2 regions of the Streptomyces sp. NPDC093149 genome follow, and region 1 is predicted to be linked to the other one. Evidence: riboswitches for the same ligand, from Rfam matches in the RefSeq annotation. Region 1 holds a riboswitch; the other holds the start of a gene.
What was found. A riboswitch is a leader RNA that binds a small molecule or an ion and turns the genes downstream of it on or off. The one in region 1 is predicted to bind S-adenosylmethionine.
Positions count from the first base shown of each region.

Region 1 (3,617 bases):
ATCCACGTGCCCGGTCGCACGGTCGACATCGTCGGCACCGGCGGCGATCTCGCCAAGACGGTCAACATCTCCACGATGTCGGCGATCGTCATCGCGGGCACCGGTGCCAAGGTCGTCAAGCACGGCAACCGCGCCTCCTCCTCGGCGAGCGGTTCCTCCGACGTGCTGGAGAAGCTCGGCGTCAATCTGGAGCTCAGTGCGCAGCGGGTGGTCGAGGTGGCCGAGGAGGCGGGCATCACCTTCTGCTTCGCGGTGAAGTTCCACCCCGCCCTGCGGTACGCGGCCAAGGCCCGCAAGGAGCTCGGTGCCCAGACCACCTTCAACATCCTCGGACCGCTCACCAACCCGGCCAGGGTGCGCTCGCAGGCCATCGGCGTGGCCGATCTGCGGATGGCGCCGATCGTCGCGGGCGTCCTCGCGGAGCGCGGCAACTCCGCGCTGGTCTTCCGCGGTGACGACGGCCTGGACGAGCTGACGACGACCGCTACCTCGCGCGTCTGGGTGGTCCGGGACGGATCGGTGCGCGAGGAGGCGTTCGACCCGCGCGACGTCGGCCTTCAGTTGGTGCCGGCACAGGCGCTGCGCGGCGCCGACGCCTCGTACAACGCGGATGTGGCGCGCCGGGTGCTGGCCGGCGAGCACGGGCCCGTACGGGAGGCCGTGCTGCTCAACTCGGCGGCCGCACTGGTCGCCCTGGACCCGACGGACGGCACGCTGAACGAGCAGATCGCCGCCGGGATCGCGAAGGCCGCCGAGTCCATCGACTCCGGTGCGGCGCGGCGCGCGCTGGAGCGCTGGGTGGCGGTCAGCAACGCCTGAGAGCCTGTCGGGTGGCCTCCGACCGGGCGGCCACGCCCTGGCACGCACGCTTCCCGCGTCGTCGTCGGTCGCCGACGCTCCGCGTCGACTCCCTCCTCCGCCTCGGAATCGCACGCACCAGACCGCGCCCGCCATCCGATCCGAGGCCACCCGACAGGCTCTGAGAGCCTGTCGGGTGACGTGGGGCGCGGTCCGGATCCTGGACCGCGCCTTGCGCGTTCTTGTACGTATGGCAAGATGCTGCGCAGGTCATGAGTGACAGCGACTACGGCCCCGGCCCGCTGTCCGGCAACCCTCCGTCCGTGGCGGGGTGCCCCGGGTGAAGACCAGGCCGTAGGCAGCGAGGTCTGCGGCAAGCGCGGGCCCCTCGGCATCTGTGAATGCCAACCCCCGGGGTCCTGGTCCCTAGGGAGTCTCTTGTGAGCACGCGAATGCGATAGGGCTTCTCAGCCCTCCTCCGCACCCCCTTTTTCACTTTCCGCTGCGCTGCCGCGTATCCGTCGGCGCATGCAATTCGCCTGCCTCTTACGGGAGTTCGCCATGTCTGTCTTCACCGCTGCCGCCGACCAGTCGCTTTGTGCCCCTCTGCCGGTTCTGGGTAAGGATGTAACGGTTCCGCTGGTCACGGGTGGTGAAGTCACCTATGCGGCGCTCGACTACGCCGCCAGTGCCCCGGCTCTCCAGCGCGTCTGGGACGACGTCGCCGCGTACGCCCCGTACTACGGCAGCGTCCACCGTGGCGCCGGGTACCTCTCGCAGCTCTCCACGGACCTCTTCGAGAACAGCCGCGCGACCGTCGCCGAGTTCCTCGGCTGCCGCGCGGACGATCAGGTGATCTTCACCCGGTCGACCACCGACTCCCTCAACCTGCTGGCCGCCGTCGTCCCCGCCGACTGCCAGGTCTTCGTCTACGAGACCGAGCACCACGCCTCCCTGCTGCCGTGGCGCGACGCCCGGGTGACCTATCTGAACGCTCCGCGCACCCCGGCGCAGGCCGTCGAGACGCTGGAGCGCGCGCTCGCCGACCGTGACCCCTACGGCCCCGCGCTGGTCTGCGTGACCGGTGCTTCCAACGTCACCGGTGAGCTGTGGCCGGTCAAGGAACTGGCGGCTGCCGCGCACGCACACGGTGCCCGGATCGTGCTGGACGCCGCGCAGCTCGCCCCGCACCACCCCGTCGACATCGCCGAGCTGGACGTCGACTGGGTGGCCTTCTCCGGGCACAAGCTGTACGCGCCGTTCGGCTCGGGTGTGCTCGCGGGCCGGGCCGACTGGCTGCAGAACGCCGAGCCGTACCTGGCCGGCGGCGGTGCCTCCCGCAAGGTCGCCCGCCGTACCGACGGCGGGGTGGAGGTCGAGTGGCACTCCACCGCGGCCCGCCACGAGGCCGGTTCCCCCAATGTCATCGGCGTGTACTCCATCGCCTCCGCCTGCAAGGCGCTCACCGAGGCGGGCTTCGACCGCCTCGTCGCCCGGGAGCAGCACCTCGTCGCCGCGGTCCGGGCCGGTCTCGCCGACGTCCCCGAGGTCAAGGTGCTCTCGCTGTTCGGCGACGACGCCCCGCGGGTCGGCGTGATCTCGTTCGTGGTGGAGGGATGGAACAGCTCGCACTTCGCCGCCGCACTCTCCGCCGAGTACGGCATCGGGGTCCGCGACGGCCTGTTCTGCGCCCATCCGCTGGTCCGTACCCTGCTCGGCAGTGACCCGCAGGAGGTCGGCGAGTGCGGCGCGCCGGAGGCCGAGCCGGGTGAGCTCCCCCTGAACGCGATCCGGGTGAGCTTCGGCGCCGGTACGCCGGACGAGCACATCGAGCGCTTCGTCCGCGCGGTCGGGGAGCTGGTGAGCAAGGGGGCTCAGTGGAAGTACCGCACCGAGGGCGGCCGCTGCGTCCCGGACCGGGGAGCGGCGCAGCTCTGACGCGTGCGCAACGCTTCGGCGGGGGACGGGCGCTCGAACGGCCCTTCCCCCGCCGGAGCGTTACGCCGTAAGGAGGGTGTGTCTACGCGTCGAGGCCGATGGCGAAGGCGGCCTCCAGGTCATGCTGCGAGTACGTACGGAAGGCCACGTGCGTGTCGGTGGCCTCGACGCCGGGGATCTTGCTGATCCGCCCGGGGATGACGTCCGCCAGATCGTCGTGCTTGGCCACCCGGACCATGGCGATCAGGTCGTACGTACCGGTGACCGAGAAGACCTCGCTGACGCTGTCCAGCGCGGCGATGGCCTCGGCGATCTCGGGAATCCGGTCCACGCTGGTTTTGATGAGCACGATCGCGGTGATCACGGCTGGCTTTCTCCCTCGGTGGCCGTGGCTGGAGTCTTCACTCTATCCGTACGCCGATAACGTCCCCAGGCGTAGAGGAAGCCGAGGGCGAAGCCGACCACATGGGCCAGATAGGCCACCCCGGGCCCTCCGCTGCCCGCGCTCTGGACCGCCAGCCACTGCAGGACGAACCAGAAGATCAGCACGATCCAGGCGGGGAAACGCAGCGGCAGGAAGAAGAGGAACGGGAACAGGCTGGTGACCCGGGCCTTGGGGAACAGGTACAGGAAGGCCCCGAGCACCGCCGAGATCGCCCCCGACGCGCCGACGAGCGTCTGGTCGGACGTGGCGTGCGCGGCGGCGTAGGCGACCAGGGCGAGATAGCCGCACGCGAGGTAGAAGAGGGTGAACTCGATACGGCCCATGCGCTCCTCGGCCATCGCCCCGAACACGTACAGGAAGAGCATGTTGCCCAGCAGGTGCAGCCAGCTGCCGTGCACGAAGAGAGCGGTGAGCGGGGTGAGCAGAGCGTGCGCGG
Region 1 is NZ_JBIVON010000007.1:74,056-77,672, forward strand. Features, by position in the region: gene trpD (anthranilate phosphoribosyltransferase) at 1-819, shown strand, start outside; SAM riboswitch class IV at 1,067-1,184, shown strand; gene ACIQCZ_RS21785 (aminotransferase class V-fold PLP-dependent enzyme) at 1,360-2,736, shown strand; gene ACIQCZ_RS21790 (Lrp/AsnC family transcriptional regulator) at 2,819-3,100, opposite strand; gene ACIQCZ_RS21795 (rhomboid family intramembrane serine protease) at 3,097-3,617, opposite strand, start outside.

Region 2 (3,617 bases), on a different contig from region 1:
CCGCGCCCAGGATGCCGTGCAGCAGCTGCTCGGCGATGTCGTCGGGGAGCAGACGGAAGTAGTCGACGGGCGCCCACGGGGTGTGCGAGAAGTGGCCGATCCGCAGGTCGGGGCGGAGCTCACGGAGCATGCCGGGCACCAGCGCCAGGTGGTAGTCCTGCACCAGCACGGCCGCGCCCGGGCCCGCCCCCTCGGCGAGCGCCACGGCGAAGGCCCGGTTGTAGGTCTCGAACGATGCCCACTGACGCCGGAACTCCGCGTCGAAGACCGGTTCCAGCGGGGTCTGGTACAGCATGTGATGGACGAACCAGAGCACCGAGTTCGCGATGCCGTTGTACGCGTCCGCGTGCACGGCGGCGTCGATGTCGAGCATGCGGACGCCCTGCTCACCGACCCCGCGCCGGACCGCCTCCCGGTCCCCGTCGCTGAGTGCGGCGCACACCCACAGCTTGTCCTTCACGGCGCTCAGCCCGGATACGAGCCCGCCGCCGCCCCGCTTCGCGTCGAGCGATCCGTCCGTGGCCAGGGTGTACGACACCGGGCCGCGGTTGGACGCGACGAGAACCTGCTCACAGGGCTCGGCGGGCGGCCGGTCCGAAGGCTCGGCAGGGAGCCGGGCGGCGGGCCGGGCGGCGGACTGGGCTTCGTGCTCGGAGACCATGTTGCGGAATCTAGCCCGATCACGAACCACCCAAACGTGCGAAGTCAGGCGACGTCAGGCCGCGCGGCGCGAAACGTACTCCTCGATCTCGCGCATCGGCGGGCGCTCCTCGGTGTCCACCGGATGGGTGCGCGGTACGAAGCCGTCCTCGCCGCGCTCGAACTGGGTGAGCGAAGGCCGCACCAAGTGGCCGCGGGACAGCCGGAGCTGGGCGGTCCGGTAGATCGCCGCCGCCATCCGGCCGAGCGCCTGCCCGTCCTGGTGGCGGTGCTTGCGGACCCCCACGTCCACCTGGGCCAGCGCGTCCAGGCCCACGGTGTGCAGCGCGTCGACCAGGAGGCCCAGTTCCACCCCGTAACCGACGGGGAAGGGCAGCTGTTCGAGGAGCGAGCGGCGCGCCGCGTACTCGCCGCCCAGCGGCTGGACGAAGCCGGCCAGCTGCGGCCAGTGCAGATTGAGCAGCGGACGCGCCACCAGCTCGGTGACCCGTCCGCCCTGCCCCGCCGTGTCACCGAGCGGGCGGTCGTACATCGCCTTGACGAACCGCACGTCCGGGTCGGTCAGCAGCGGGCCGACGATGCCGGAGACGAAGTCGGCCGAGAATTCCTTCAGATCGGCGTCGACGAAGCAGACGATGTCACCGCCGGTCACCAGGAGCGACCGCCACAGCACTTCGCCCTTGCCGGGCACGGCCGGTATCCGCGGGAGTATGTCGTCGCGGTGCACCACCCGCGCACCGGCCTCCCGGGCCACCTTCGCCGTGGCGTCCGTGGAACCGGAATCGATCACCACGAGCTCGTCGACCAGCCGGACCTTCTCCATCAGCTCGCGCCGGATCGCCGTGACTATCTCGCCGACCGTCGCCTCCTCGTTCAGCGCGGGCAGCACGACGCTCACGCTCCCGCGACGCGGGTCCCGGGCCTTGGCGGCGAGGAGCCGGTCCAGCGGGCGGTCGGCGGCCGACCAGGAGCGCCTGGCCAGCCAGCTTTCGACCTCTTCCAGCACGGTCGATACTCCCTGTATGTGATCCATCTCGCGGTTCGGACGACTATCTCAACTGTCCGGTGCTTCGGTTACAGTCTTGAACAACGCGGACGGCCGTCGCATGTCGGGGTCGGTCCGCCAATAAATGCCTGGATCGGAGATCCAGTGCCACAGCGCTCATCCAGAGGGACTGAGGGAACGGCCCGTTGAAGTCCCGGCAACCCTCCTGCCGACCGCGAGGTCAGGTGGGGAAGGTGCCAATTCCGTCTCGTGGCGAAACGCGCCGCGAGGAAGATGAGGAGAAAGGGCCTCGCCTCCATGGCTGCGCAGACCGTTGCAGTAAGCACCAATTCTTCCACCGACGCCGTCGACCTCGGCCCCGCCGCGGCGCTTTCCTGCCGCGAGTGCGGCGAGCGTTTCGAACTCGGCCCCATTTTCGCCTGCGCGTCCTGTTTCGGGCCGCTCGAAGTGGCGTACGACCTGCCGAGCGGCTCTCCCGACGAGCTGAAGAAGCGCATCGAGGCCGGGCCCGACAACATCTGGCGCTACGCGCCGCTGCTGCCGGTCCCCGCCGATGTCGCGGACAAGCCCAACATCAACCCCGGCTTCACCAAGCTGGTCAAGGCCGACAACCTCGCCCGCGAGCTGGGCGTCACCGGTGGCCTGTACGTCAAGGACGACTCCGGCAACCCGACGCACTCCTTCAAGGACCGCGTCGTCGCCATCGCCGTCGAGGCCGCCCGCGCCTTCGGTTTCACCACCCTCTCCTGCTCCTCCACCGGGAACCTCGCCGGTGCGGTGGGTGCCGCCGCCGCCCGCGCCGGCTTCCGCTCCTGCGTCTTCATCCCGCACGACCTGGAGCAGGGCAAGGTCGTCATGGCCGCGGTGTACGGCGGCGAGCTGGTCGGCATCGAGGGCAACTACGACGACGTCAACCGCTTCTGCTCGGAGCTCATCGGCGACCCGCTCGGCGAGGGCTGGGGCTTCGTCAACGTCAACCTGCGCCCGTACTACGGCGAGGGCTCCAAGACCCTGGCGTACGAGATCTGCGAGCAGCTCGGCTGGCGGCTGCCCGACCAGATCGTCATCCCGATCGCGTCCGGATCGCAGCTCACGAAGATCGACAAGGGGCTGCAGGAGCTGATCAGGCTCGGACTCGTCGAGGACAAGCCGTACAAGATCTTCGGCGCCCAGGCCGAGGGCTGCTCCCCGGTCTCCACCGCCTTCAAGGCCGGTCACGACGTCGTGCGGCCCCAGAAGCCGAACACCATCGCCAAGTCCCTGGCGATCGGCAACCCGGCCGACGGCCCGTACGTCCTGGACATCGCGCGGCGCACCGGCGGCGCGGTCGAGGACGTCGACGACGAGCAGGTCGTCGACGCGATCAAGCTGCTGGCACGCACCGAGGGCATCTTCGCGGAGACGGCCGGCGGGGTGACGGTCGGCGTGACGAAGAAGCTGATCGAAGCCGGTCTGCTCGACCCGACGCTGACCACCGTCGTCCTCAACACCGGCGACGGCCTCAAGACCCTGGACGCGGTGGCCGCCACCTCGCAGGCGACCGCGACGATCCGGCCGAGCCTGGACGCGTTCCGCGCCGCCGGCCTCGCCACCAGCTGACCACCCGAGACCGAAGGAAGGCACCCGCCATGAGCGTCAAGGTCCGCATCCCTACCATCCTCCGCACCTACACGGGCGGCCAGGCCGAGGTCCCGGCCGAGGGCTCGACCCTCTCCCAGGTCATCGAGTCCCTGGAGCGGAACCACCCGGGCATCGCCGCCCGCGTCCTGGACGACCAGGGCAAGCTGCGCCGCTTCGTGAACGTGTACGTCAACGACGACGACGTGCGCTTCGAGGGCGGTCTGGAGACGGCGACGCCGGACGGCGCCGGAATCTCGATCATCCCGGCCGTCGCGGGCGGCTGCTGATCCTGCGCCCGACTGCACAGCGTTATGGGAATTGCCCCCTCTGC
Region 2 is NZ_JBIVON010000001.1:161,045-164,661, forward strand. Features, by position in the region: gene ACIQCZ_RS00840 (trehalose-6-phosphate synthase) at 1-661, opposite strand, end outside; gene ACIQCZ_RS00845 (glucosyl-3-phosphoglycerate synthase) at 716-1,666, opposite strand; SAM riboswitch class I at 1,820-1,946, shown strand; gene thrC (threonine synthase) at 1,964-3,265, shown strand; gene ACIQCZ_RS00855 (MoaD/ThiS family protein) at 3,295-3,573, shown strand.
Region 2: linked by a shared signal. The riboswitch ahead of thrC (threonine synthase) and the one ahead of ACIQCZ_RS21785 (aminotransferase class V-fold PLP-dependent enzyme) in region 1 are both predicted to bind S-adenosylmethionine.